Regions from separate parts of the Bradyrhizobium quebecense genome, predicted to be linked through region 3. Evidence: riboswitches for the same ligand, from Rfam matches in the RefSeq annotation. Region 3 holds a riboswitch; each other region holds the start of a gene.

Region 1 (7,357 bases), 2.3 Mb from region 3:
CTGCATTGCGCGAACTGAACGCGCAGCCAATCGGCCACCCCCGCCGCCTTCAACGAGGTGACGAACACGCCGTGGGCATCGAATCCCTTTTCGCGCAAAGCCTCGATCAACGCATCGACCGGCGCCGTGTCGCCGGCCGCCAGATAGGAGCGATAAAAGGTCACCAGCACAAGCGGTCGGCCATCCGATGCCGGCAGCGCCGCGACGGCACCGCGCCGCGAATCGTAGACGCCGATCTCGGGAAGATCGATCTCGCCGACGACAGGCCCGGCATAGAGGCCGGACGCCAGCGCCAGTTGCGCGATCACGGCCTGCGCGGCAACGGGGCCGCCCTTGTCGCACAGCACCTTCAGGCGGCGCAGCGTCGAGACCGGCAAGGTCGAGAATTCATCCAGCCGCAGATCGTCGCGACCATCCGCCGGCAGCACGACCAGGGCGATGCCGCGCTCCTTCGCCAACCGATGCACCGCGGCCAGCCCGTATGACCAATAGGGTTCGCCGCCGATCAGCCGCACCAGGATGCCGCGTGCCTGCGACAGTGTCCGCTCGATATAGGTATCGACCGACAGCGGGTGGCGCAGCTCCGCGAGATTGGCGAGCCGCAGCGACGGCAGCGCGGCGCGGCCCCGCCGCCAGCCGGCCGCGAACGCGGCGAGATCGCTGTCGGAAAACGACAGCACCACGAGATCGGCCGGATCCTGGCCGAGGTCCCTTGGCGTCGCGGTCTCCTCAAGGCCGCGGCTCTCGCGGAAGACGACGTGCATCAGACACCTAGTCGCGCCCGGATCGCGGCCTCATCGACATCGCTGTGTTCGCCGATCACGACGAGCTTCGACTGCCGGGCCCGCGCGCCCCAGGGCATGTCGAATTGATGCCTCACCCGCTCGCCGACCGATTGCACCAGCAACCGCATCGGCTTGCCTTCGACCGCGATATAGCCCTTGGCCCGCAGCACGTTCTGCTCGCGTGCCAGCCCCTTGATCGACGCGATCAGCGCATCGACGTCTGAAATCTCCGGAAGATCGATCACCACGGAATTGAAGTCGTTGTGCTCGTGGTCGTCCTCACCATCATGGTGGGACGGCCGCGACGCGAGGTCGTCCTCTGCCGCCGCTTCAAGACCGAGGATCACGCGGGCGTCGATCGCGCCGTCGACGATGGGCAACATCGGCACCTCGCGCGGCATCTCGGCCGCGATCACCGCCTTGGCCGCTTTGATCCCCTCGGCTCCGGCGAGATCGGCCTTGGTCAGCAGCACGATATCGGCACAGGCGATCTGGTCCTCGAACACTTCGGACAGCGGCGTCTCGTGATCGAGATTGTCGTCGGCCGCGCGCTGCGCATCCACCGCGGCGGGATCGGGCGCAAAACGGCCGGCGGCAACAGCCTCGGCGTCGGCCAGCGCGATCACGCCGTCGACCGTGATTCGCGAACGAATCTCCGGCCAGTCGAACGCCTTCAACAACGGCTTCGGCAGCGCGAGGCCGGACGTCTCGATCACGATGTGATCGGGCCTCACAGGGCGCGCGAGCAATTGCTCCATCGCCGGGATGAAATCGTCGGCGACGGTGCAGCAGATGCAGCCATTGGCGAGCTCGACGATGTTCTCGGTCGGGCAATTGGCGTCGGCGCAGGACTTCAGGATCTCGCCGTCGACGCCTTCGCTGCCGAATTCGTTCACCAGCACCGCGAGCTTCTTGCCGTTGGCATTCCGGATCAGATGCTGGATCAGCGTCGTCTTGCCGGACCCGAGAAAGCCGGTCACGACGGTGACCGGAACCTTGGCGAGCGTCATCATTCTGCGGCCTCCGGCACGACGGCGATGGGTGGAATGCGGGCAAGCGATTGCTTGCGAAAGATTTCCGGGCGGCTGCGCCACGGCACGATGCCGTCAGGCGCGGCGGCATAGGCAGAGGCGCCGGCGATCACATCCCTGGCATGATCAGCCGACAGGCGGCCGTAGACATAGGACCATCGCCCCGGCGCGCTGAGCGCGACCGAGCAGCCTTGGCTGCAGGCCGACAGGCATTCGACCGGAACCAGATTGACGTCGTCGGGCACGCCGGCCTCAACAAGCGCGGCATGCAGGCGCGCACCGGGCGCGGGCTCGCCTTCGGCCAGCGTCTGGCCTGCGCGACAGGTGATACAGACATGAAGTGTAACGCTCATCGCCCTTCCTGGATTGACTGCGGGAAGCGATGAGGCACACGAACCTGACGTGAACAGGTTCGTTCCCCGTCGCGGAACACCCCGTCCGCCGGTCTCAAACACACTGCGTCGGCAGGTCTCCCGGCTTGCGGAGTAGGATTTCTCCCGTGATGCCCACCTTCCCGACTCCATCAGGGAATCAGTGGCTTGGGCATCTCTCCGGTCACGGTCGCGGGGGCGGCTGCGCTTCGGGCAAACCTCGCGGTCCGAGCCCTATCGCATTCCCTCTTCGCCTGTCGTAGGACAGGAACCAACGCGGGGTCACCATTCGTCCTGGCCTCGCACTTGTCAAGCCGAAGGAACGTGATGATTTCTGATGGAAACGACGCTGACGATCGCGACGTCGGCACCGACCCTTCGCTGGATGCGCGGCATGCGGCCAAAATGGCGAAAAAGAAGGTCGCCCGCGACAAGATCATGGCGACCAAAAGCAGTGAAAAGGGCCTGATCATCGTTCATACCGGCGCCGGCAAAGGAAAATCCTCCTCCGCCTTCGGTATGATCGTGCGCTGCGTGGCGCACGGCTTTCCCTGCGCCGTGGTGCAATTCATCAAGGGCGCCTGGGATACCGGCGAGCGCCGGCTGCTCACCGGGCATTTCGGCGATCTCTGTCAATTCCACGCGATGGGCGAAGGCTTTACCTGGGAGACGCAGGACCGCGCCCGCGACATCGCGGCAGCGCAGGCCGGCTGGGAAAAAGCCAAGCAGCTGATCGCGGATCCGAGCCTGCGGATGGTGGTGCTCGACGAGATCAACATCGCGCTCCGTTACGATTATCTGGCGATCGCCGATGTCGTCGAGTTCCTGACCACGTCGAAGCCGCCGATGACCCATGTCGTGCTCACCGGGCGTAACGCCAAGGAGGAGCTGATCGAGATCGCCGACCTCGTCACCGAGATGACATTGGTGAAACATCCGTTCCGCTCCGGCATCAAGGCCCAGCCGGGCGTCGAGTTCTGACGGACATCACCATGGCGCGCGCATTGATGATCCAGGGAGCCGGCTCGGACGTGGGCAAGTCGCTCATCGTCGCCGGCCTCGCGCGTGCCGCGAGACGACGCGGCCTGCGCGTGCTGCCCTTCAAGCCGCAGAACATGTCCAACAACGCCGCCGTGACCGTCGACGGCGGCGAGATCGGACGCGCGCAGGCATTGCAGGCGCTCGCTGCCGGCGCCGAGCCGCACACCGACATGAACCCGGTGCTGCTGAAGCCGGAAACCGATATGGGCGCCCAGGTCATCGTGCACGGCAAGCGGATCGCGACCGCAGGCGCGCGCGAATATGCCGCCATGAAGCCGTCGCTGATGGGCGCGGTGATGGAGAGTTTTGGGCGCCTGAAAGAGCGCGCCGATCTCGTGCTGGTCGAAGGCGCCGGCAGCCCGGCCGAGGTCAATCTGCGCAAGTCCGATATCGCCAATATGGGCTTTGCGCGCAAAGCTGGCGTGCCCGTGGTCTTGGTCGGCGACATCGACCGCGGCGGCGTCATCGCGCAGCTCGTCGGCATCCAGGCGGTGATCCATCCTGATGATGCTGCGATGATCCAGGGTTTTGTCATCAACAAATTCCGCGGCGATCCGACGTTGTTCGACGACGGCTACCGGCTGATCGAAGCCCGCACCGCCTGGCGCGGCTTTGGCGTGCTACCCTGGTTCGTTCGCGCCGGCGAGCTTCCGGCCGAAGACGCGCTCGGGCTTGGCGAGGCGCGCAAGCCCGGTCAGTGCAAGATCGCGTTTCTGGCACTGTCGCGGATCGCCAACTTCGACGACCTCGATCCGCTGAAGCTCGAACCCGGCGTCGATCTCGTGATGGTGCGGCCGGGCGAAGCCATTCCGGGCGACGCGAAGCTCGTCATCCTGCCCGGCTCGAAATCGACCCGCGGCGATCTCGCCTTCCTGCGCGCGCAAGGCTGGGACATCGACCTGCTGGCGCATCATCGCCGCGGCGGCCATATCCTTGGGCTGTGCGGCGGATACCAGATGCTTGGGCAGAGCGTCGCCGATCCCGACGGGATCGAGGGGCTCGCCGGCGAAACGCCTGGCCTCGGGCTTCTCGATGTCACGACTGTTATGACCGAACAGAAGACGCTGACCCGCGTCAGCGCGATGCATGCTGCGACCCATCAACCGATCAGCGCTTACGAGATCCACATCGGACACACCGGCGGCCCGGATCGCGCGCGGCCCTTTTCAATGCTTGACGGCTCGCCGGAAGGCGCCATGTCGCGTGACGGGCGCGTTCACGGCAGCTATCTGCACGGCCTGTTCACCTCGGACGGATTTCGCAAGGCGTTCCTTGCGCAGCTCGATATCCCTGCGGCGGATCAGCCGTACGACGCCAGGGTCGAGAGCGCGCTTGACGCGCTTGCCGAGCACATCGAGACCCATCTTGATGTGGAAGGCCTGCTCGCGTTGGCGCGCTAAACCATCAACGCGACAACACGGCGGAAAGACGGGACCATTCGGCCTCGCTGCCCGGCAGACCGAGGCGCAACCATCCCGGCTTTTGCTGGAAGACGCGCGACCAGATCTGGCCGCGGGCAAGCTTGTCCTGCGCGGCCAGCGCGTCGCCGGTCTCGTAGAGACGAAACAGCGACGTGCCGCCGAGCAGCGTCCAGCCCAGCGATTGCGCTTCCGCATCGAGCCTGACGCAGTCGTCCGCCAGCCGTGCGGTCGTCGCCCTCGCCCAGTCGCGATCGAGCAGCGCGCGCCGTCCAATCGCAATTGCGGCACCCGAAACCGGCCATGGGCCCGCCATCGCCGCAAGCGCAGCGATATCCGGCTCGCTGCCGATAGCGAAGCCGAGCCGCAAGCCCGCAAGTCCGTAAAACTTGCCGAATGAGCGCAGGATCAGGAGCCCGGATTGTCCGGCCTCTCCTGCAACTGACAGGTCGGGTACAGCGTCCGCAAAACTCTCGTCAATCACGAGCCGGCCAACGCGCGGCAACAGCGCGAGCAGTTCGTGCCGATCATGGCGTCTGCCATCGGGATTGTTCGGATTGACGATGATGCCAATGTCCGCTCCCGCAAGCGCTGCGAGATCGGACACCTCGGCAACATCCCAACCGGCCGCCGACAACATCCCGGCATACTCGTTGTAGGTCGGTGCAAGAATCCGCGCTCGCCCGCGCGGCGCCAGATGCGGCAACGACTGAATTGCGGCCTGCGCACCGCTCATCGCCACGATCGGCGCGTCGGTGCGGTAGGCCTGCCGCGCGGCGTTGTGCAGCGACTCGATATCGGAGCGCGACGGCAACGCGCTCCACTGCCGCGGCACGACATCAACGTCAGGATACGGCACCCGATTGATACCGGTCGACAGGTCGATCCAGTCTTCCGCGGCGCCGCCGAAGCGCTGCTGGGCGACATCGAGATTTCCGCCATGCTCGCGCATGCGCCGCTCCTTCACGCCAGCGCCAGGGCCACGAACGCAGCGGCCAACAGCATCATGGCGTAACGATAGAGTTTCAGCCCGGTGAGGACATCAGCGGCGGCCGGATCGCGCGCCCCCTCGTTCAGCCAGGGCTCGTTCGCGACGCTGCCGTGATAGATGCGGGGCCCGCTGAGCCGCACACCGAGCGCGCCGGCCATCGCCGCTTCCGGCCAGCCCGCATTCGGCGAGCGATGGTGCCGCGCATCGCGCAGCATGCAGGACCACGCCTGCGAGAAGCGCGGTGCAAGCAGCACGAACAGCAGTCCGGTCAGCCGTGCCGGAACGAGATTGGCGAGATCGTCGATCCGCGCAGCGGCCCAGCCGAAGGCTTCATGCCGCTCGGTGCGATGACCGATCATGGAATCCAGTGTGTTGATCGCCTTGTAGCCAAGGATTCCCGGCAGGCCGAACAGCGCCCCCCAGAACACCGGCGCCACGATGCCGTCGGATGCATTCTCGGCAAGGCTCTCGATGGTCGCGCGCGCGATGCCGGCGTCGTCGAGCGTTGCGGGATCACGTCCGACAATTTGTGCGACCGCCGCACGCGCGGCCCCGATGTCGCCGGACACAAGCGGATGTGCCACCGCGGCGACATGGTCATGCAGCGAGCGCAGCGCCACCAGCGGCCACGCCAGCACGCCGACAAGGACGACGCGAACCCATCCGGATGGGAGTAAAGACTGCACGGCCCAACCCAGCGCCGTTGCCAGCGTGATCACCAGGATGACAGCCGCGACACCGGCGATGCGCCGAAACGCCGGCGGATCGGAGGCACGGTTCCAGGCGGTATCGACGAGATGGATCAGCCGGCCGAGCCAGGTCACGGGATGGCCGATGCGGGCAAACAGCCAATCCGGCCAGCCGATCAAGACGTCCACAGCCATCGCCACCGCCATTGCTCCCGCAAAACCCACGCACCTCTCCTCGCCGCGATCCCCCTGATGCGCAAGACGTCGGCCGAGTGCAAGCCCTCCATAGCGGATTTCGGCTTTGTCTTTTGCCGCGATTGGTGGTTAGAGCGTTTTCGAGGCGAAGCGGATACCGGTTCGCGACAGGAGCCCCTATGGCCGTCATTCTGATCACCGGCGGAGCCCGGTCCGGAAAAAGCCGCCGTGCCGAATTGCGCGCGCGCAGCTTTCCAGGTCAGCCGGTCTATGTTGCGACCGCCGAGGCGCTCGACGCGGAAATGGATGAGCGCATCGCCAGGCATCGTGCGCGCCGCGGCAGCGACTGGATCGAACGCGAGGTGCCGCTCGACCTCGTGGCGGCGCTGGCCGAGACCGATGGCGGCGGCGCAAGGCTGGTCGATTGCCTGACGCTCTGGCTGTCCAACCTGCTGCATGCCGAGCGCGACTGGTCGCAGGAAGTCGCGCGGCTGGCGGACGCGCTGGCGCGCCAGCGCAGCCCGGTCATCATGGTCACCAACGAGGTTGGCCTCGGCATCGTGCCTGACAACGCACTGGCGCGGACCTTCCGCGACGCCGCAGGTCTCATGAACCAGAGCATTGCCGGCGTGGCGGACGAGGTCGAGTTCGTCGTTGCGGGCCTGCCGATGAAGCTGAAATGAGCAACACGATCGATCCCGCCAAAGGCCCCGCGATGGTCGCATTCGACGAGGCGTTTCGTCGGCAACTGCACGAACTGTTCGTGTGGCGGCGCGACGTGCGGCGCTTCTTAGCCGATCCGCTGCCGGACGGCACGATGGAGCGGCTGATCGAGA
Region 2 (7,357 bases), 2.2 Mb from region 3:
CCATGAGAGCGGCCAAGGCTGGGTCGATGGCGCCGGCGGCGTGGTGAATCAGGCGAGTATCGATGCCGGCGAACAGGGTCGCGCGCCGGGCAGCTACCAGTCTGCAAGCGCAACGCCTGCCACTGCAACACCCGTGTTCTTCGTTCCTCCTCCACCGCCACCTCTTGCGATGGTTCCGCTTGCCGTCGCTCAGGCGCCAGCGCCGTCCTCTCAGCCAGCGCCGTCATCTCAGCCAGCGCCAGTGTGGTCGCACGAGGTCAAGGACGGCAAGGCGACGATCAACCTTGGTGATAAGTATACGATCACAGCCGATGAGAAGGACGGCACCTGGACCGTTAGGAACAACCAGACCGGCCATGTCTCGAGGATCCACGGCGATCCTCACGTCGATGCTAATGGCGACGGCAAGGACGATTTCGACTTCAAGAAAGGTATGACCTTCCAGCTCGACGACGGCACGAAGATCACGGTGGACACGGTCGATTATGGCAAAGGAAAAACCATCTCCTCGAAGCTCACCATCACCAACGGCGACAATGCCATGGTTGTGGAGGGGCTCGGTGACGACAAGGATGGGAAGAACAATCTGAAGGTCACGCAGTCTAATGCTGGGCGGACGCTTGATCAGCTGACGTCCGATGGCGCTCAGACAATCCATGAGACAACTCAGGGGTGGGTTGACAACTCCGGACGAAAGGTGACGCAGGCGGTGATCAACCACAATGAGAACCCGGATGCGCCACCGGATTTCAAGACGATGATGCACGAGAGCATGTTCCAGCGCATTTTCCATCGCCATGCACAGCCGGCATGAGGCCCGATCCCCGGGGCGTGTCGGAAACTCGTGGAAGCGGGCGCTAGCGCCCGCCTTTCATTTTCGCCAAACGGCCGCGAGAAGGGCAGCTTGGCGATCTATCGATTCAGGATCGACGGTAACAGTCAGATTGTCTCGGCAATCGCAGCCTTCGCCCCGACAAACGGGCGGAGGGCCTCCAGGCCCGGCTACCCGGCCAGAATTGCTGTGGCGCGTTCCCGCCCGTTGTCGGCGATGGAGGCGCTGCACAGGAACGGTGCTCTCAGGTTTGTCTGCATCTCAAAGTCATGCCGACGCAAGCGTCGCAGTGAAAATCCCGTCAAGATCGCAAATTGGATTGAGGGCTGCCTCGACAGCGCGATCTACCCTCGGCTCAAAAGCACAAGCCCTGCCTCGCGTTGAGCTCTGCCTGTCTTTAGCCTCCGAAGCCGGGCGTGAACCCTTGCGCCCCCCCGAACATCCATCAGCTTCTCAGGAAGCCGGAGGCGCTATGGGCTTTGAGCATCGCCATTCCCGTCAAAGTAAGCGTAAGCGCGAATTTCTCCGCACCTTTTGCTTTTGAGAGTCCTGATGCATGAGGTGTCCACCAAAATAGGTGGACACCTTGTGATGAGCGACGATGATCAGAAACTGCGGGTCAGGCTTGTCGGCCGGAACGGTCGCCGGCGCTACGAGGCGGCATCGAAAGAGCGTCTTGTCGCGGCCTGCCTTGAGCCTGGGGTTTCGGTATCGAGGCTTGCACTCGAACATGGGGTCAACGCGAACCTCCTTCGGAAGTGGATCAAGAAGCACAGCGCGACCAGGTCGCTGCCGCCGTCCTCACGCCCGGCGTTCATCCCGGTTCAGCTTGAGGGGAAGTCCGAGCGGGACCTGTCGCGAAAAGACAGCGTGGCGACGGTTGATTTGCCGGCTTACGATGAAGTGCGTGGTTCGGAACCCAAAGGGACTCCAGCTTTTTGTTCTCCGGCCAAAGTGAGCGTGTCGCTGCCGAATGGCGTGAAGCTCGCGCTGGAATGCGGCGATGTGGATGCATTGACGGCGATCATCGGAGCGCTGGGCGATGTTTAGACTGGGCGATGACCTGCAGGTCTATCTGCACCGTGAGCCGATCGACTTCCGGGCTGGCATCAACAGCCTTGCGGTCCTGGTCCAGGAGACGATGGCGCTCGATCCATTCACTCCGGCGGTTTTTGCGTTCTGCAATCGCCGTTGCGACCGGATGAAGCTTCTGTTCTTCGATCGGTCCGGCTTTGTACTGGTCCTGAAGCGGCTGACCGAAGACAGGTTCCGATGGCCGCGCCGCCAGGAGGCGATCGTCACGCTGACGACGGAGCAATTGCACTGGATCCTTGACGGCATCGATATCGATGCGATGGTCCGCCATCCGGTGCGGCAATATCAGGTTGCCGGCTGAGCTCTCGAGTTGAGCGGTTGACGCGTCGGTACGGTTCAGATTCAAGAATTCGATGAATCGAACCGGCGATCCGAGTGTTGAAGTGCTGTTGGCACGCATTGCTGCGCTGCAGGCGGAGAACCATCAACTCGCCGACCGCGTCGCCAAGCTCGAGGAAGAACTGGCGCTGGCACGCCTGCATCGTTTTGCGCCGCGCAGCGAAAAGCATGTTGATCGTCTCTTCAATGAAGCCGAGCAGGCCTCCGATGAGGAGGACGCCGGCAGTGAAACGAACAATATCGCCGAACTTCCGGACACGGGCTTGCCACCCGTCGAAAACACAATGGGAAAGAAGCGCGGCCGCAAGCCGCTGCCGGGGAACCTGCCTCGTGAGCGCGTCGAGTATGACCTGTCCGACGATCAGAAGGCGTGTCCTTGCTGCCGTGGCCAGATGCATCGCATGGGCGAGGCTGTCACCGAGCAACTTCATATCGAGGTGAAGGCGAAGGTTTTACAGAATGTGCGCTTCAAATATGCGTGCCGCCATTGCGATCGCACCGGGATCCACGCCCCTGTCGTGACCGCGCCGATGCCGCCGCAACCATTGCCGGGCAGCGTTGCCACGCCCTCGACGCTGGCGTTCGCGCTGGTTCACAAATATGTCGATGGCACGCCGCTCTACCGCCTGGCGCAGGCCTTCGAACGTGCAGGTGTTCCTGTCAGCCGCGGCGCTTTGGGCCACTGGGTGATTGGCTCGAGCGAGAAGCATCTGCATCGCATCTACGACGCCCTGAAGCTGCGGCTCAGATCACAACCTCTCATCCATGGCGACGAGACAACGGTTCAGGTCCTCAAGGAGAAGGACAAACGGGCCACCAGCACATCGTACATGTGGGCTTATCGCAGCGGCAAGGGCAGCCACGAGCCGATCGTTCTTCTGGATTATCAGCCGGGCCGCGGCCAAATCCACCCGCAAGCCTTCCTCGGCGATTACCGTGGCATTGTAATGAGTGACGGCTATACCGCATGGCGCACGCTGGAAGGGGCCACCCACATTGGATGCATGGCCCACTCCCGGCGGCGCTTTGTCGATGCCCTCAAAGCCAGGAAGAAGGGCGGCGGTCCGCCCGAGCAAGCGCTGCGGTTCTTTGAACAGCTCTACCGGGTTGAAAGGCGGGCGTGGGACGGAATACCGGAGAAGGGTGAAACACAGGCCTACTGCATTCGCCGCTTCCGCCAGCAACATAGTGTCCCCATCCTCAATGCTCTCAAAGTATGGCTCGATGACATGGCCCCGAAGGTCTTGCCTGACAGCAAGCTCGGCGACGCCGTATCCTACACCCGAAACCAATGGGAATATCTGACGCGCTACACCGGGGACGGCAGCATGCCGATTGACAACAATCTTCTGGAGCGCGACATCAGGGTTTTTGCAACTGGCAGGAAGAGTTGGTTGTTCAGCGATACCGTGGACGGAGCCAAGGCCAGTGCCGTCGTCTATAGCCTGATGCTGACCTGCCGCGCCTCACGTGTCGAGCCGTTAGCGTGGTTGCGCCACGTCCTCACCGAATTGCCTCAGCGCGCCGGCGACGCCGATATTACAGACCTGCTGCCCTTCAACTTCCACAAAGCCGCCACTGCCTGAACGGCTCGGTATCGCCCGATACCAGGGCAATCCATCAAAACCGCCGGCGTGCGAAGAAAATCGCGCTTACAAGTAAGCTGCTAGGGACGTTAAAAGGAAATCGCAGCAGCCCGCCGCCAAAAAGATCCCGGTGCATTCGGATTCGCGGGACCCGCTCGCAGCTCGGATCTGAGATCATTGAATGCGCATCTAACTGGTGGCACGTGCCAAGTTTCACTTGGCACGTCTTCGATTCGATCACTACGCGGGCTGTATCTCTATGTGGCGCCGAGCATCGGCTCACCCATCATCAAGCTCGCTCATGGCCTCATCCATATCCGACTGGGAATCGCTTATGACTTGCGTGGCGACGGAAACGAGAGCCTTTTCGAATGCTCGGCGCAGTAGCGCTGCACGCGTGTCATCGCCGCCGCTCTCGGCGGTGTCGGAGGGGGCGCCAACCTGCGGCGCTGTTGCATTAATATCGGCTGCGTTCATGTCGTAACACCCGGATAGCGGCGTCGCCGCGAGATGACCTATCCGCTTCATGCTAGCAGGGACAGCTTGCGAAAAGCTGACTAAGATCGAGCCTCCTTGGCGGCTTCATCCATGACCACGCAAGTGAGGACAACCGTATGCCGGCACGGTCATTACTGCGATCGGAGCTCTGGTAAATCATGGCGCCAAAACACTTGGCCACGTCAGCAAGCGCGACGGCGACTGTTGCGCGTTGAAGGCTCAGTGGTACCATAAGCATTTGTGGAGCTATCGCGCTCGATCTGGCGCGCGCGGCAAGCCACCGAGATCGCACGATCATGGCAGGGACGCACCTCACGCCAGTTCCACAAGAAGAGCAACACCTTGCTGGCGCATCGCATTCTCGACCGCTTTGAATTGCAAGCCAAACGTTGCGCGTCATGAGATTATCCCTCGCCAGCATCGCCCGGAACCTTCGCCGAACGGATTCCTATCCAACGCGGACTCGCATAGGCACCCGTCATCGCGACGGAGCATCGAAATCAAAATGCTGCCACTCTTTTCACGGAATGGGCCGAAGCAGGGGGGCATTTGCTCGAACACAGCGTTGCGGGCCCAGACCCGGAGCGGACGTGGCGTCCTGCGTCTCGACTCCCCTGCCACAAGCCTTGACGAATCTCGACGCGCGGCGTCTGTATGTAGATCTGCCACGGTCTTCCATTCTGCATCTAGTAGGGTGGAAGCTAAGAGAGAACCCGGTGCGCCGGTAACGGCTATTCCGGGGCTGCCCCCGCAACTGTAAGCGGCGAGCGGTTGTCATAATGGTCACTGGCCGCGACAGCACCGGGAAGGCCGACAGCCGCAGCGACCCGCGAGCCAGGAGACCTGCCGCGACAGAATAGAACGTCCTCGGGCGGGGTGCCCCGTGCGTCGCTTGCAGCCTGGGACGTTTGACCCGTCTCCTCGCAAGTCGTGCGCGTGGCTTCCCCCCCCTAACATCGCGGGGTTGCCGATGTCGTCGTCTTACGATTTCAATCAGCATGGTCATCTAATTGAGTGGCCGAGTGTGCGGCCGTGGCCGGCGCGGCCAAAGTCTGCCGCGCCTCAGCGGTGTGTTGTGCCGCCGCCGTCATCGCCTCCGCTGCCGCGGCCTCTCGCGCCATTGCCAAAGCCGTCCGATCTCACGCTCGATCGATCGCGCGACGGCCTGCTGACCGCGTTCGGCAAGCTAACGCTGACCGATCGTTATCTGCTCGTCGGCGAAAGCGTCCAGGACATGTTCGCGCGGGTGTCCTGTGCCTTCGCGGACGATGTTGCGCACGCCCAACGTCTCTATGACGCGATGTCTCGGCTGTGGTTCATGCCAGCCACGCCGGTGCTGTCCAATGGCGGCACCACGCGCGGCCTGCCAATCTCGTGCTTCCTTAACTCGGTGTCCGACTCGCTCGAAGGCATCGTTGGCACCTGGGACGAAAACGTGTGGCTTGCCTCCAACGGGGGCGGTATCGGCACGTACTGGGGCAATGTTCGCTCGATCGGAGAGAAGGTGAAGGGCGGCGTCAGCTCAGGCGTCATCCCGTTCATCCACGTCATGGACGGCCTGACGCTGGCGATCAGCCAGGGCTCGTTGCGGCGCGGCTCGGCGGCGGTCTATCTCGATATCCAGCATCCCGAGATCGAGGAGTTTCTCGAGATCCGCAAGGCGTCCGGCGACTTCAACCGCAAGAGCCTCAACCTGCATCACGGCATCAACCTCACCGACGAGTTCATGCGTGCCGTGGGCGCCGGCACCGCGTTCGCTCTGCGCAGCCCGAAGACGAACGAGGTCGTCCGCGAGATCGACGCGCGACAGCTATGGCAACGCATTCTTGAGAACCGGTTGCAGACAGGCGAGCCTTATCTCTTGTTCATCGACACTGTGAATCGCGCGCTTCCCAAGCACCAGCGCGAGCTCGGTCTCAAGGTCTCGACCTCCAACCTGTGCAGCGAGATTACGCTCCCGACCGGCATCGACCATCGCGGCGAGGAGCGCACCGCGGTGTGCTGTCTGTCATCGCTCAACCTCGAGACTTGGGACCAATGGAATGAGGAACCCGGCTTCATCGAGGACGTCATGCGCTTCCTCGACAACGTGCTCACCCACTTCATCACGACGGCGCCGGAGGGTATGAAGCGGGCCCGCTACGCCGCCCTGCGCGAGCGCTCCGTCGGACTTGGCGTCATGGGCTTCCACTCGTTCCTCCAGGCGAATGGCATTCCAATGGAGAGTGGCTTGGCGAAATCATTCAATCTAAAGATGTTTCGGAAGATCCGGGGTGATGCCGACGCGGCATCCGTCGCCCTTGCTCGCGAGCGTGGCCCGTGCCCGGACGCCCTGGAACGTGGCGTGATGGAGCGCTTCAGCCAGAAGATCGCGATCGCGCCGACTGCTTCGATCAGCATCATCTGCGGCGGCACCAGCGCATGCATCGAGCCGATCCCGGCCAACATCTACACCCACAAGACGTTGTCTGGTGCCATCTCGGTACGTAATCCTCATCTGACCAGGGTACTGATCGCCAAGGGCGCCGACACCCCGGTGACCTGGCAGTCGATCATTGCGCAGGAGGGTTCGGTCGCCCATCTCGACATTCTGTCGGAACACGAGAAAGCGGTGTTTCGCACCGCCTTCGAGGTCGACCAGCGCTGGATCGTCGAGCTTGCAGGCGACCGGGCCGCATTCATCTGCCAGAGTCAGTCAATCAACCTCTATCTGCCGGCCGAGGTCGATAAGTGGGATCTCCACATGCTGCACTGGACGGCGTGGAAGCGTGGGGTGAAGAGCCTTTATTACTGCCGTTCAAAATCGATCTCGCGCGCGGCGTTCGCCGGCAAGATCGTCGACGATGACGAGGCCGCGCCGCGGCAGCCGCCTGCGCAGCGCACCGATTATGAGGAGTGCCTCGCATGTCAATGATCGATCTCTCGTCTGTCGATCCGCGCACGCTGATCGGCAAGGGACGCGTTGGTCTCCTTGACTCGATGGGCAGCTATGACGTTGATCGCTACG
Region 3 (7,357 bases):
GCGAGCGCGGCGTGACGCTGTCCGGCGGCCAGCGCCAGCGCATCGCGATCGCGCGCGCGATCCTGCGCGATGCGCCGCTGCTGCTGCTCGACGAGGCGACCTCGGCGCTCGACGCCGAGAGCGAGACGTTGGTGCAGACCGCGCTGGAGGAATTGATGCGCCATCGCACCACGCTTGTGATCGCGCATCGCCTGGCGACCGTGCTGTCCTGCGACCGCATCCTGGTGATGGACCAGGGCAGGATCGTCGAGCAGGGCACCCACGCCGAGCTGGTCGCCGCGGGCGGCCTCTATGCGCGGCTGGCGCGACTGCAGTTCGAGGGGATTTGAACGAATTGGGACCCTGTGCGCTCCGCCTATGCGATTCCTATGCGATCGAGCGCGTGCTCCCCTCGAAAACCTATTCCCGCGCAAGGATAGTCGCGCCGCGCCTGACCTCCTTCGACGGCCGAAGGGGCATCGGCGCGCGGGGTGTTCGACTGATGCGCGAGGACGCGACCAAACCCGAGAGCAGGCTGCTCCGTGCCTGGCAGCTTGCCGTGCTGCGCTTCGCAGTGACGCTCGACGACGACGATCGGATGCAGGCGCTTAATGCGGCCGGCGAGGTCGATCGGCTGGGCGGCGCGGCCGATGACGCCTTCCACTTCTTCCGCCGGACGACCGCGGACCTGTGCGCGGCGATCTCCGGTCAGGGCGCGGATCAGGATGCCGTCATCCGGCGATTCCTGGTGCAAATCGACAATGTCAGGCTCAAGCGCGCGGTCGAAGCGGCGATCGCCAGGGACCGCACGCCGCCGAAACTCGTGGCGAGCCGCATCAAACCCGGCAACGATCTTTGGCGGGGGCTGCCGTCGCGGCGTGCAACCGGAACGTAACGAGGGGCTCTCTGCAATCGCCATCACGGCGCGGCGGATATTCCGTCAGAACATGTCGCCACGACCCCTTGCCGGGTTGCTGCGATGAGTGCGATGCGCTTCTCTGTGCTCGAAAAGAGATCGGCCGGTGTCGGACAATGCGGGGAGTGGCGAGATGGGTGGTTTGGTGATCAGCGGCGGCCGGGTGGTGGATCCGGCCAGCGGGATGGACGCGATCGGCGACGTCGCCGTCGTCGACGGCAAGATCGCCGCGGTCGGCACGGGGCTCGGCGGCGCGGAGCGGCAGATCGACGCCACCGGCCTCGTGGTGGCGCCCGGCTTCATCGACCTGCACGCGCATGGCCAGACCATTCCGGCCGATCGCATGCAGGCGTTCGATGGGGTGACGACATCGCTCGATCTCGAGGCCGGCGTGCTGCCGGTGGCATCCTGGTACAAACGCCAGGCCGAGAAGGGGCGGGTGCTGAACTACGGCGCGGCTGCCAACTGGGCGTTCGCGCGGATCGGCGCGATGACCGGCTCGAATGCGGAAAGCTCGCTGGAATCATTCGGCGCAGCGATGCGCGATCGCCGCTGGATCGAGAACGTGGCGACTGAGAGCGAGGTCGGCGGCATCCTCGCGCGCCTTGCCAACGGACTGAATGAGGGCGGCATCGGCATCGGCATTCTCAACGCCTATGCGCCGGGCGCGGGCGTGCAGGAACTGACCGCGGTGTGCCAGCTCGCCGCTGATCATGCGGTGCCGACCTTCACCCACGTCGCCTACATGTCCCGCATCGATCCCGAGAGCGCGGCCGAGGCCTATATCCGCCTGATCGGCTATGCCGGCGCCACCGGCGCGCACATGCACATCTGCCATTTCAACTCGTCGAGCAAGACGGATATCGAGCGCTGCGTTGCGCTGATCGCCAAGGCGCAGGCGCAGGGCCTGCCGATCACGGTGGAGGCCTATCCCTACGGCACCGGCTCGACCGTGCTGGCGGCGACCTTCTTCAGCGATCCCAAATTCGAGGAGCGCAACGGCCTCGGCTACGATTCGGTGCAGCGCGTGACCGACGGTCACCGCTTCGGCAGCCGCGAGGAGCTGCTGGCGGCGCAGGCCGCGGAACCCTCGACGCTGGTGCTGTGGCATGTGCTCGATATCGAGAACAACGCGCATCATCGCGATCTGCTCGACATGGCGGTGCTGTATCCGGGCGGTGCGATCGCGTCCGACGCGATGCCGTGGACGTTGTCGGACGGTCGCCCCTACACCGGCGACGCTTGGCCGCTGCCTGATGATGCCACCTCGCATCCGCGTTCGGCCGGCTGCTTCACCCGCTTCATCCGCGAATGGGTGCGCGAGCGCCGGAAGGTGTCGCTGCTGGAGGGCATCCGCAAATGCGCGCTGATTCCGGCCGAGATTCTGTCCGCGAGCACGCCGGCGATGCGCGCCAAGGGCAGGTTGCAGGTCGGCGCCGATGCCGACGTCGTGGCGTTCGACTTCGAGACGCTCAGCGACCGCGCGACCTTCTCCGCGATGAACCGCCCGGCGGAAGGTGTGCGGCATCTCGTGGTCAGCGGCCAGCCGCTGATCAATGATGGCGTGCTCGATGTCGCGGCACGGCCCGGCCGGCCGGTGCGCCGGCCCGTCACCGGGGGCTGAGGTGCCGGTCCCGATCCTGCTGGTCGCGGGTTTTCTCGGGGCGGGAAAGACCACGGTCGTCAACCATCTGCTGGCGCATGCGCAAGGCCGGCGCATCGCCGCCGTGGTCAACGATTTCGGCGCGATCAATATCGACGCGGAGCTGATCGCCGGCGCCAGCGATGGCGTGGTCAGCCTGAGCAATGGCTGCATCTGTTGCACACTTGAGGGCGATCTGCTGCGCACGCTCGCAACCTTGCTGCGGCGCGATCCGCGTCCCGAATTCATCGTGATCGAGACCAGCGGAATCGCCGATCCCGCCGACATCGTGCGCAACCTGATGGACCCGGTGATCTGGAAGGAGGCGCCGCTCGAGACCGTGCTGTGCGTGGTCGACGCGACGCAGCCGGTGGCCGCGCTGGACGATGCGCTGCTGCGCTCGCAGTTGCGGGCGGCCGATGTGGTGGCGCTGAGCAAGGTCGATCTGGCCGATGCAGCCGCGTGCGCCGTGATCCGCGATGCGGTGCGGGCAGTGCGTCCGGCGGCCGTGGTCGTCGATGCGCTGCATGGCGAGGTGCCGGCAGCGCTGTTGTTTCCCGCGGACCTCGATCAGTTGCCAGCGCCGCGCGAGACCGCGCCGCGACGGCCGGTAGCGGACCGGTTCGAGACGCTGAGCTGGACATCGGAGCGGCCGGTGCGGTTGCCGCGCTTGCAGCAGGCAATCGGTAAACTGGCGCCGAAGCTGGCGCGGGCGAAGGGATTGTTCGAGACGGTGGAGCAGCCCGGACGGCTGACGGTGTTTCAACTCGCCGGCGGCCGCGCGACATTGGCCGCGGGCGGCGTGCCGGCACCCGGCGTGCCACGCACGCGAATCGTGTTCATCGCCGAGATGGGCGCTCTGTCGCGGGCCGAGATCGATGAGGTGATGCAGGGATGTGTCGAAGCAGGGTGATGCGAAGCCAGTTTCCCGTCACCCTGAGGAGCGCGAAGCGCGTCTCGAAGGGTCGACGGCCGTCAGCGTGGCCGTGCATCCTTCGAGGCTCGCTCCGCTCGCACCACAGGATGACGGAATAGAGAATCCTCGCGTCGGCCCGCGCTGTCGCTGTGTCATCGCAGCAGCATCATCCCGCAAAGCATGTGTGCGACAATCGCATCGAATTGACAGCCTATCCCGCACCACCTATCGTTTCTGCCGACGGTTCCCTTCGGGGATCAAAAGGGAATGCGGTGCGAGGGTAACCCCAATGCCGCAGCTGTCCCCGCAACTGTAAACGGCGAGCCTTTCGTCAATTTGCCACTGGGCTATCAAGCCCGGGAAGGCGTCGACAGGCGATGACCCGTGAGCCAGGAGACCTGCCGTCAGTCGTGGTCACACGCGAGCACATCGGGCGGGGGCGTCCTGGTGGGATCGGAGCACTGCCTTTGGGGCAATGCGCCAGTCCGCGTTCGCGGTGACGTGCCACGTTACCGCGAGTCCTTTCATGTCTCCGTCCTCTCCCGCCGCGCGCCGTTGGCGCCTCGGTCTCGTTTGCTCCCTGTCATCGCTGCTGCTGCCGGCTGAAGGTTCGGCACAAACGTCTCCACCCACGACGCTCGATCCGATCGAGGTCGCACCCTCGACATCCGCAGAGCCCAAGCCCGCGGCGCGAAGCCGCAACTCGGCGACGTCGTCGCGGCCGCGCGCCAGACCTGCAACGGCTGCGGCAACCGCTGGCGCGCCGCGCCCCGCGGCGTCGGGCGCATCGGGATCGGCATCGCCGACGCTCAACGCCACCATACAGGGAGGCACCGGCAGTCGCCTCAATCTGACGCCGCTGCAGACGCCGGCCAGCGTCGAGATCATCACGGCGCAGACCATCGCCGAACGCGGCCAGCACAATGTGCTTGATGCCGTCACGCAGAATGCGGCCGGGTTCATCGCAACGCCGGCGCCCGGCAATGGCGGCCTGTCGTTCAGCACCCGCGGCTTTGCCGGCAGCAACTCGGTGATGACGCTGTATGACGGCACGCGCTTCTATATCGGCTCCGGCACCCTGACGTTCCCCTACGACACCTGGTCGACCCAACGCGTTGAAGTGCTGCGCGGTCCGGCCTCGGTGCTGTACGGCGAGGGCGCGATCGGCGGTGTCATCAACGTCGTTCCGAAAAAGCCGCAGGGCACGCCCTACAACGAGGCCGAGGTCTCGCTCGACAGCAACATGACGCGACGGCTGTCGGTGGACAGCACCGGTCCGATCAATCCCAATGTGTCCTACCGCATCAACGCCACGGGCAACATGTCGGACGGCTGGGTCGATCGCGACAAGACATCGAATGCGGTGGTCTCCGCCGCCGTGCGGGTGCAGGCGTCGGACAATCTCGCCTTCACGCTCTCGGAAGATTACGGCGACCGCAGCCCGTCGCGCTATTTCGGCACGCCGCTGATCAACGGCTCGATCCAGGACGCGCTGCGCTTCAAGAACTACAACGCATTGGACAGCGCGATCCGCTACCAGGACAGCTGGACCCAGTTCAAGACCGAGTGGGGCGTCGCCGACGGCATCAAGATCAACAATACGCTGTATTACCTGACCAGCGAGCGGCACTGGCGCGATATCGAAAACTACACCTTCAATCCGAAGACCCAGCTGATCGACCGCTCCAGCTACATCGAGATCTTCCACGACCAGAAGCAACTCGGCAACCGGATGGATGCGACCTTCAGCGGTCACGTCTTCGGACTTGCAAACCAGTTTGTCGCCGGATTCGACGTCAACCGGATCGACTTCACCCACACCAACAATTCGCCCTATGGCGGCGCGTCGACGGTCAATCCTTACGTGTTCGATCCCGGATCGTTCTTCGCGACGACCACGGCGACGACGCCGGGCTTCAACGCGATCGTCAATCAATACGCGCTGTTCGCCGAAGATCGCCTGTCGCTGACCGATCAATTGTCGCTCGTCACCGGCGTCCGGTACGATCGTCCCGAGGTCGATCGCACCGACTACAAGACGCCGGCGAACAGTTTTGAAACCACGCTGTCGGGCACCAGCTGGCGAACCGGGTTGGTGTACGAGCCGATCAAGGACCTCGCGTTCTATGGTCAGTACGCGGTCGGCGTCGATCCGGTCAGCAACCTGATCTCGCTGTCGACCTCGCAGAAAACCTTCCAACTCGCGACCGGCAAGCAGACCGAAATCGGCGTCAAGCAGTCGTTCTGGGGCAGCCGCGGCGAGTGGACGCTGGCTGCTTACGAGATCGTCAAGACCGGCCTGACCATTCCCGATCCCAGCAATCCAACCGCCGGCCTTGCACTGCAAATCGGCCAGCAATCATCCCGCGGGGTCGAAGGAACGATCGGGCTCGCGCTGAACGACGGCTGGCGCGTCGACGCTAATCTTGCGCTGCTGCGCGCCCGATACGATAACAACAGCCAAGTGGTCGGCGGAAAGGTCGTCAGCTACAATGGCAATGTTCCGGTCAACGTGCCGCAGCAGGTCTCGAACGTCTGGCTGACCTGGGACTTCGCGCCCAACTGGTCGGTCTACGGCGGCGTGCAGATCGTCGGTGCGATGTACTCCGATCTCGCCAACACGCAATTGCGGCCGGGCTACAATGTGGTCAATGGCGGCATCAGGTGGAAGCCGGATGATCGCACCACGGTCGCGTTCCGCGTCTACAATCTGTTCGACAAGGTCTACGCGGTGACCTCGAACGGGACGGGGCAGTGGCTGCTCGGCATGCCGCGCACCGCCGAATTGTCCGTCAACGTGAAGTTCTGACCATGCGCAACGCTCTGATCCGGCGAGCGCGTCGATGGCTTTATGTCGTCCATCGCTGGATCGGCATTGCGACGTGTCTCTTCTTCGCGATGTGGTTCATCTCCGGCCTCGTCATGATGTCCGTGGCGTTTCCGCGCCTCACTGACGACGAGCGCCTGTCCGCGCTCCCTGGCATCGTTTGGAGCAAGGTACAGATCGCACCTGATCGTGCGATGGCGATCGCGGGCACGGAACATTATCCACGCGATCTCCGGCTCTCGATGCTGGACGACGTTCCGGTCTATCGCGTGACCGAATGGAAGGGGGCCGCCGTCACCATTTCGGCGATCGACGGCAGCGTCATCGACCGGGTCACGCCGGACCAGGCGCTTGCTGTTGCCCGGCATCACCCGCGTGCCGTGCAGCCGCAACTGCTCGATACCGTGACGCGCGATCAATGGACGGTCACCGCGCGCTTCGATCCGCTGCGGCCGCTCTATCTGATCGGCCTCGGCGACGCCGATGGCACCGAACTTTATGTCTCGTCGCGCAGCGGCGAGATCGCCCTCGACACCACGCGGCGAGAGCGCGTCTGGAACTGGCTCGGCTCGATCCCGCACTGGATCTATCCGACCGTGTTGCGCAAGGACGGGCCGTTGTGGCGGGACGTGGTGCTGTGGATATCGGGCATCTGCCTCGTCGTCGCCGTCACCGGATTCTGGATCGGCATTCTGCGCCTGCGGCTGACGCGCCGTTACGCAGATGGCGCCGTCTCGCCCTATCGCGGCTGGATGGCCTGGCATCATATTGCCGGCCTCGTCGGCGGCATCTTCGTCTTCACCTGGATGTTCAGTGGCTGGTTGTCGCTCAATCCCGGCGGCGCGTTCTCCGGCCGCGGCCCCACGCGCGGGATCGCGGTCGGCTACGGCGGCCATGATGCACCCGATATCGTTGCCGGCTTGCAGTCGCCGCCGCAGGTATCGGCGGTGGAGGCGCGCTTCGTCTGGATCGGCGGACGCCGGCTGATGGTGCTCGACGACAGTAGCGGCCGTCGCAGCCTCGCGGATCCCGTGACCGGCGCGCCCGTGACGCTCTCGCAGGACGAGATCGTCGCGG
Region 4 (7,357 bases), 560 kb from region 3:
TGACGACAATAGGCCCACGGAAGCAGCTGATCGATGTCGCTGTTTGGATGGCCGTTGACGATCCTGGTGAGGGCGTCGGTCAGGTAAGCGAGCGGATCGACGTCGTTCAGCTTACAGGTTTCGACCAGGGAGGCGATGGTGGCCCAGTGCTCGGCGCCGCCGTCGGAGCCTGCGAACAGCGCATTTTTCCGGTTCAGCGTGATCGGACGGATCGAGCGCTCGACGACGTTGTTGTCGAGCTCGATGCGGCCGTCATTGATGAAGCGCGTCAGGCCCTCCCAGCGTGAGAGCGCATAGCGAATGGCGTCGGCCAACTTGCCCTTTTGGCTGATCAACGCGAGCTTTGCGCGGAGCCATCGCTCGAAGGCTTCCGCCAGCGGCCGGATTTTCTGCTGCCGAACGAGACGGCGCTCCTCGGCGCCGCGACCACGGATGTCCCTTTCGATGGCGTAGAACTCGGCGATATGCTTGAGCGCCTCGCTGGCAATGGGCGCGGGACCGGGTGTGGCAAGTTCGTAGAAGTTACGTCGCATGTGCGACCAGCAGAATGCAAGTTGGACATCGCCACGCTCGGCGAGCTTGCCATAGCCGGCATAGCCATCGACCTGCAGGATCCCTTCGAAGCCTGCGAGATGGGCGATCGGCCGATCGGCTTTGCGATCGGGGGCATAGACATAGGCAACGCCCGGCGGATCGGCACCGCCCCACGGCCGGTCGTCCGCTGCATAGGCCCAGAGCTGACCGGTCTTGGTGCGTCCGCGGCCGGGATCGAGCACCGGCATCGTCGTCTCGTCGGCGAACAGCTTTGGCCGTTGCCTGAGCTTGCCGAGCAGACGGTCATGCAGCGGACGCAGGTGGAAGGCAGCTTGTCCTACCCAGTCCGCCAGCGTCGAACGATCGAGCTCAATGCCCTGGCGGGCGTAAATCTGCGCCTGCCGGTAGAGCGGCAGGTGATCGGCATATTTGGAGACCAGGACGTGGGCGACGGTGGCCTCGGTCGGCAATCCGCCCTCGATCAGCCTAATCGGGGCCGGCGCCTGCATGACCCCGTCCTCGCAAGCCCGGCAGGCGTATTTGGGACGCCGGGTCACGAGGATCCGGAACTGCGCCGGGACCAGGTCCAGCCGCTCGCTTCTATCCTCGCCGATCCGGTGCAACTCGCCCTGGCAACAGGGACAGGTCTTGCCCTCGATGTCGACGACGACCTCGATCCGCGGCAGGTGCATCGGCAAGGCGCCACGGTTGCCGCGGCGCGTGCGAGCCCGCGCCTCACGGCCTTCAGGTGCGCTCACGTCCTGTGCCGTCTCGTTGTATGCGGCAACCTGCTCGACGTCTTCCAAGCCCAGCAGCATCTGATCTTCAGGCAGCGTCTCTGCCCGCCGGCCAAACCGATGCCGCTGCAATTCCTTGATGATCTGACGCAGCCGTTCGCTCTCGCATCGTTCGGCAAGCAGCATCGCTTTCAGCGTCTCGGGATCGTCAGGCAGGGCGTCGCTCACACCCAATTCAGAGCATATTCGCCGCCATCTGGCGACGCGTCCGACGCTCCTGATTCATTTCGCCGCAGCGCTGCCAACAGCTATCCGGCCTGCGTTGGCGTCGACGTCTCCCGCGCCTCATGCACAAGCCGCCAGTCGAGCCCTTCCAGCAGCGCCGACAATTGCGCCGCCGACAGGCGCATCACGCCGTCCTCGATCTTCGGCCAGCGGAAGATCCCATCCTCGAGCCTCTTGGCGAACAGGCACAGACCCGTTCCGTCCCAGAACACCAGCTTGATCCGATCCGCCCGCTTGGCCCGGAACACATAGACAGCTCCCGAGAATGGATCTGCCCGCATGCTCTCGCGCACCAGGGTCGCGAGCCCTTCCATCCCCTTACGGAAGTCCACCGGCTTGGTCGCCACCATCACCCGGACCGCACCCGACGGACCGATCACCGGCTCGCCTTCAGCGCCTGGACAATCGACGCAACCATCGTCGTATCCGCACCACGACCGGCCCGGATCATGATGCCGTCGACTTCGATCTCGATAATCCCGGCATCGCAACGGCGAGCCCGGGTATCCGCTTTGGCCTTGCAGCGCACCGCTTTGCGCTCCCGGTCAACAGCGGGCGCCGGCACCGCGGCATCCACCACCGCCGGCACAAACTGTACTTCTTCTATTGCGGAATGACCGCCTGCTGCTTCTCGCAACTGACGTCGCCAGCCAAACAACTGCTGCGGTGACAATCCATGCCGTCGGGCTACCGAACAGACCGAGTCGCCGCTCGCCACGATCTCCGCAACGATCCGCGCCTTGTCCCCATCGCTCCACTTCCGCCGACGGCCGGCTCCGGTGAAGACTTCAAGCCGCCGCACCGGCTCCGTGATAGCACTATGCTCTGTGTCCATTCTAAGCCTAACGGTCCAAACCGAACCGCAGACTCGCAGATCACCCCGTCATCCGGAAGGTGGCCGCTGAACAGCGCTTACGGTCAACATCGCCTTCATCGGCCTTTTGGTTAGCGACTGCGCATAGCGCCACCAGTCCACCGTGATCGGCTTCGGCCGCGAGACATCTCCAAACAGGATCGGCGGCCGGACACAGCGCGAGCCATAGGATTGCACCCAACCGTTTTTGGTAAATGCGAAGCCGGAGAGTTGCTCGCCGAAGCATCAAGATCATGGTTGCAGGCAAGGTTCGTCGAATTGACCCCAATTTGCCCCGCGTTTGGCCAATTCCTTCAAAAGCTCAATATAGACCGGTATCAGGTCATCTAGCAGTGACAGTGGCTGGAACGCAGGATCGGCACTCTTGCCAAGCTTCAAGAATGTAACCGGCCCGATCAGGACAGGGCGCGTCTGAAAGCCAAGGGCCTTGGCTTCCTCGTACTCCTCGATTGGTTTGCGAGAGGATAGTCTGAAAGTCTGCCCCGGGTGAAATTCCGGGACCATGTAATGGTAGTTGGTGTCGAACCATTTGGTATCTCCTGCGCGGGTGCGCCATATCCACGCGACGGGTGACCGCAACTCCCATCCTGACCGTCGCATTGTGCCCCGCGTGCCATGGCGAAGTATGTCTTGAGCGAAATGGATCCGGCATTCGGCTCGTAGACTGCTGGGATGGCACCAACCATGACACTGGTGTCGAGCACCTGGTCGTACAGTGAGAAATCGTTCGATGGGATCACGGTGACACCGAGAGACCTCTGGCGAGCCCAATTTGCGGCACGTAGGCCAGCTGCATCCTCGAGCAACTGCTGTTCGGCGATTTTTCCGGCCCAGTAACTTTCGAGCGCAACCTTGAGCTCTCGCCTTGGACCGATGCGTGGCGTTCCGAGTGTGGCAACCGGAAGAGAGAGAAGAGACATAGCGTTAACCCCATATTGGTGGCAAAGGCCATGGCGGACGCAGGCAGAAGAAGCCGCGCGAGCGACCGTTGCTTGGCGCACCACCGGGACACCCGCCGGTGGACGAAGATAGTGGCGGGGCAGGTCTCCTGGCTCGCGGCTCAGCGCTGCTGTCCGGTCTTCCCGAAACCGTCAGGCTTCAGTGCCTTCGTTGGACAGCTCGCTACTCACAGTTGCGGGGACAGCGCCGGAATTGACACCGGCTTCCCTCTTAGCTCCGGCCTAATGAGACCGGAGAACCTCGACACCTTCAATTATCGGCAAAAGGGATATTCCGTCAACCTCGCGTCATGTTGCGATCTGCTAATGTGCCTAGCGGCATGCCCGCCGTTCATACTCGATGCAGAAGTCGCTCTACAATCACGGACATCGGATGACACCCCGAATGTCCCTCCGCGTGGGCAGCGACAAATCCGAATACGCCGCCTTTGCACCGAGGACCACTTGGTCGAACAGACGGCTTTCATGCAAGCTGGCCCCGGTTCATCAAGCACGGCGCGCTGCGCTGCCTTCTCCAAGCAATCAACGATCCACCGAATAAGATAGCATACGCGGCGCGAGGTGGTTCTGTGATGCCAGCCATTTCTGGTAGGCGTCACTCGGACACTTTTTGGCGATACTGCCCAGGCAAGCATATCAACCAAACCAAGGAGACCGGCTCGCAATGAAAATGGCTGTTTGGAGTGCCCTCGGTGTCTTTGCTGTTGCCGTTTCGGCGGTCGGCCTGTTCGGGTTGATGGTAAGACCGCTCTTGAGTAACACCGCTCGACAGTTTCTCTCGAAACTATTGATCGGCTCAAGCCGAGGCTAGCACGGCTCGGCGCCTCTACCTGCTTGCGGAGGACAGGACTTGCGTCGAGGCCGCATCTTCCGGTCGATTGAAGAGCACGATATGCGCCGGCCGACACGAGCGATCGCGCATGCCAGCGAGTGAATGCTACCATCTTGCCCGCCTGCTTAAAGCGTGCACTTCGGCGGCGTCTGTTCCAAACGCCCGGCGCTGATGGGCGGTTTCGTATCGTTGTGGGCCCTTGAGTGCCAAGCACATCTGCCTGGCGCTGCAACTAGAGCATTTCATTGCTTAACTGAATCGGAGGGGATTCCGGTTTTTGGCGGTTTATGATTCAAGATGCTGACTGGATTGGAGGCCAGCATCGCATGACCCGACCTCTTTCCCTGGATCTTCGCGAGCGTGTGGTGGCGTCGGTTTTAGCGGGCGAGAGCTGCCGATCTGTGGCGGAACGGTTTGGTGTTGCGCTCTCGTCGGTTGTGAAGTGGTCACAGCGGCAGCGGGCGACCGGCTCGGTTGCGCTTGGCAACATCGGCGGTCACCGCAAGCCCGTGCTTGATCTGGATGGCGGGGACACATCCCGACCTCCCTTGGTGTCGGTATGCCGACGACGGACTGGTGCACTGCCGGACCGAGCAAGAAGCAGAGGCCATTAGGGCGGAGCTTCAAGCGAGGTTGGAGGTGTGCGGACTTCAGATGCACCCGACAAAGACGCAGATCGTCTATTGCATGGACAACAGGCGTCGGCGAACGTATCAGAGGGTCAAGTTTGACTTTCTCGGATATCAGTTCAGGCCGCGGCAGGTGGCAACGTCACAGCGGAAGGAATTCTTTTGTGGATACACCCCGGCGGTCAGTCCGACAGCTTTGAAGACCATGCGAGCAACGATCCGAAGCTTGCACATTCCCCGGCAAACGCCGGGGACGCTGGCTGAGATTGCCCAACAGATCAATCCGCTCCTCCGGGGGTGGATAGGTTATTATGGTCGGTTCAGCCGTTCAGCGCTGTTCTCTCTGGTCGACTACGTCAATCAGAAGCTGAAGGCGTGGACCATGCGAAAGTACAAGCGCTTCCGGCTCCACAAAACCGGTGCTTCGCTGTTCTTGCGAAAGCTGGCTCGGAATAACGCGGAGCTGTTCGTACACTGGCAGTTCTTCGGAACGACCACGTTCACCTGACGGGAGCGGTGTGAACCGAGAGGTTCACGCACCGTTCTGCGAGAGGCCGGGGGTGAAAATCCCCCGGCCTACTCACCCTTGGATCAAGACCAACATGGCCCCTTTGCGGGGCTGGGGCCCCATGGGCGCACGCCTGCGCGGCTTCGCCCCGCACGGTCACTGGCGATACCCTCACATTCCTCGGCGCGCTCCGCCATGACCAACTCACGGCACCCTGCGTCTTCGGCGGCCCGGTCAACGGCGAATGCTTCTGCGCTTATGTGAAGCACCTTCTCCTGCCAACCCTGCGCGAAGGCGACATCGTCATTCTCGACAACCTCGGAAGCCACAAGTCGAAAGCTGTCAGGCAGATGATCCAGGCTGCTGGCGCCAGGCTCTGGTACCTGCCGCCATACTCGCCCGACCTCAACCCGATCGAACAGGCCTTCTCCAAGATCAAACACTGGATGCGGCAGGCTCAGAGGCGCACCGTCGAAGACACTTGGCGCCAAATCGGTCACCTCGTTCAGGACATCCAGCCTCGCGAATGCCAAACTACTTCGCAAACGCCGGTTATGCTTCAGTCAAAATGTGAAACGCTCTAGGTGGTGTGGACTCTAAGGATTCCCTTTTAGGCGCAAATCAGATTCAAGACTGCTTTTGGGGAGGCAGTCTTGGGTGTGATGGACCGTTTGGTATTGAGCGACGCGGCTTGGGAGCGGATGGCGCCGCTGATCATAGGTCGCCCCGACCAGAAGGGCTCCACTGGGCGCGACAATCGGATGTTCGTGGAAGGTGTACTTTGGATTGTTCGCACGGGCTCTCCCTGGCGTGATCTCCCGGAGGCGTTCGGGGATTGGAACAGCGTGTTCCGGCGCTTCAGTCGGTGGAGCATCAAGGGCGTCTGGTGGCGGATCTTCGAGGCGATGTCCGATGATCCGGACTTCGAATATTTGATCGTCGATTCCACCATCGTCCGGGCGCATCAGCACGCCGCCGGCGCCAAAAAAGGGGGTCTGAAGATCAGGCGATCGGCCGCTCGCGCGGGGGGCTGAGCACCAAGATACATATGGCCGTTCGTGGCTTGGGATGTCCCGTACGGTTCGCGCTGACCGCAGGCCAGCAGGGCGATGCACCGCAAGCTGCCGCATTGATCGAGGGACTACCTGCCGAGGTCGTCATGGCCGATACGGCCTATGACGCCGATCATTTGCGCCAAGCCATCGCCGCCAAGGGCGCGCTCGCCGTCATCCCCAACAATCCGTCACGCACACTCAAATACCCGCTGGACAAGCACCTCTATGCCCAGCGTCACCTCGTCGAATGCTGCTTCTCAAAGCTCAAGCAGTTCCGCCGCGTCGCAACCCGCTTCGAAAAGACCGCCCGAAATTATCGCGCCGTCGTCACTCTCGCAGCCATCGTCCTTTGGATGCGGTAAGTGTCCACACGACCTAGGGTGTTGTGGCGATGGGACAATGTTATGGCCAGCTCAGCCTTGAAGAGCGCGTTGAGATTTACCGCCTGCCTGCAGGCGGTAAATCTCAAAACGATATTGCGTCTGCGCTTGACCGCGCGACGTCGACGATAAGTCGGGAGCTGGAGCGCAACTCGCGGCCTACCAAGGTCTGGAGGGGCGGTTACGAACCTGTCCGGGCTCAACAATTGGCCGAACGTCGGCGACGGCAGGATGGCCGCTTCAAGCTGGCGCGCCAGCCGGCCCTGCGGGACTGCGTCGGCAAAAGCCTTGCGATGGGACATTCGCCGGAGCAGATCGCTGGTCGACTGGCGCGAGAGCATGGTCGCGTCATGATCAGCCACGAGTCAATCTATCGTTTCATCTATCATCGTACGGCCCAGAAGGATTACTGGCACCGCCTGCTGCCGTGCCATAAACTCAGACGAGGGCGCCGGCGACGCCCAGGCGGCAGCCCTGCCAGCTTCATTAAACAACGGCGCTCGATCGATGAACGACCCTCCGAGGTCGAAGGCCGCGGGACGCCGGGTCATTGGGAAGCCGACT

The links. Region 3 has a riboswitch for cobalamin ahead of HU230_RS37760 (TonB-dependent receptor). Riboswitches for the same ligand answer to the same signal wherever they lie in the genome.
Region 1: linked by a shared signal. The riboswitch ahead of HU230_RS06915 (DUF1636 family protein) and the one ahead of HU230_RS37760 (TonB-dependent receptor) in region 3 are both predicted to bind cobalamin.
Region 2: linked by a shared signal. The riboswitch ahead of HU230_RS27325 (ribonucleoside-diphosphate reductase subunit alpha) and the one ahead of HU230_RS37760 (TonB-dependent receptor) in region 3 are both predicted to bind cobalamin.
Region 4: linked by a shared signal. The riboswitch ahead of HU230_RS40145 (5-methyltetrahydropteroyltriglutamate--homocysteine S-methyltransferase) and the one ahead of HU230_RS37760 (TonB-dependent receptor) in region 3 are both predicted to bind cobalamin.

What each region holds. Positions count from the first base shown of each region.
Region 1 covers NZ_CP088022.1:1,483,763-1,491,119, reverse strand. The annotation lists gene cobN (cobaltochelatase subunit CobN) at 1-764, opposite strand, end outside; gene cobW (cobalamin biosynthesis protein CobW) at 764-1,798, opposite strand; gene HU230_RS06915 (DUF1636 family protein) at 1,795-2,169, opposite strand; cobalamin riboswitch at 2,263-2,478, opposite strand; gene cobO (cob(I)yrinic acid a,c-diamide adenosyltransferase) at 2,515-3,168, shown strand; gene HU230_RS06905 (cobyric acid synthase) at 3,180-4,628, shown strand; gene cobD (threonine-phosphate decarboxylase CobD) at 4,633-5,598, opposite strand; gene cbiB (adenosylcobinamide-phosphate synthase CbiB) at 5,610-6,533, opposite strand; gene cobU (bifunctional adenosylcobinamide kinase/adenosylcobinamide-phosphate guanylyltransferase) at 6,701-7,204, shown strand; gene bluB (5,6-dimethylbenzimidazole synthase) at 7,237-7,357, shown strand, end outside.
Region 2 covers NZ_CP088022.1:5,663,476-5,670,832, reverse strand. The annotation lists gene HU230_RS27350 (DUF1521 domain-containing protein) at 1-814, shown strand, start outside; gene tnpA (IS66-like element accessory protein TnpA) at 1,424-1,882, shown strand; gene tnpB (IS66 family insertion sequence element accessory protein TnpB) at 1,875-2,228, shown strand; gene tnpC (IS66 family transposase) at 2,281-3,852, shown strand; gene HU230_RS27330 (hypothetical protein) at 4,132-4,329, opposite strand; cobalamin riboswitch at 5,002-5,215, shown strand; gene HU230_RS27325 (ribonucleoside-diphosphate reductase subunit alpha) at 5,471-7,264, shown strand; gene HU230_RS27320 (ribonucleotide-diphosphate reductase subunit beta) at 7,255-7,357, shown strand, end outside.
Region 3 covers NZ_CP088022.1:7,892,282-7,899,638, forward strand. The annotation lists gene HU230_RS37740 (ABC transporter ATP-binding protein/permease) at 1-329, shown strand, start outside; gene HU230_RS37745 (hypothetical protein) at 482-874, shown strand; gene HU230_RS37750 (amidohydrolase family protein) at 1,029-2,519, shown strand; gene HU230_RS37755 (CobW family GTP-binding protein) at 2,521-3,450, shown strand; cobalamin riboswitch at 3,678-3,873, shown strand; gene HU230_RS37760 (TonB-dependent receptor) at 3,980-6,262, shown strand; gene HU230_RS37765 (PepSY domain-containing protein) at 6,265-7,357, shown strand, end outside.
Region 4 covers NZ_CP088022.1:8,455,048-8,462,404, forward strand. The annotation lists gene tnpC (IS66 family transposase) at 1-1,457, opposite strand, end outside; gene tnpB (IS66 family insertion sequence element accessory protein TnpB) at 1,580-1,936, opposite strand; gene tnpA (IS66-like element accessory protein TnpA) at 1,933-2,358, opposite strand; gene HU230_RS44230 (hypothetical protein) at 2,440-2,607, opposite strand; partial or broken gene HU230_RS40145 (5-methyltetrahydropteroyltriglutamate--homocysteine S-methyltransferase) at 2,671-3,350, opposite strand; cobalamin riboswitch at 3,452-3,648, opposite strand; partial or broken gene HU230_RS40150 (helix-turn-helix domain-containing protein) at 4,548-4,739, shown strand; gene HU230_RS40155 (group II intron maturase-specific domain-containing protein) at 4,744-5,358, shown strand; partial or broken gene HU230_RS40160 (IS630 family transposase) at 5,438-5,932, shown strand; partial or broken gene HU230_RS40165 (IS5 family transposase) at 6,060-6,775, shown strand; gene HU230_RS40170 (IS30 family transposase) at 6,805-7,357, shown strand, end outside.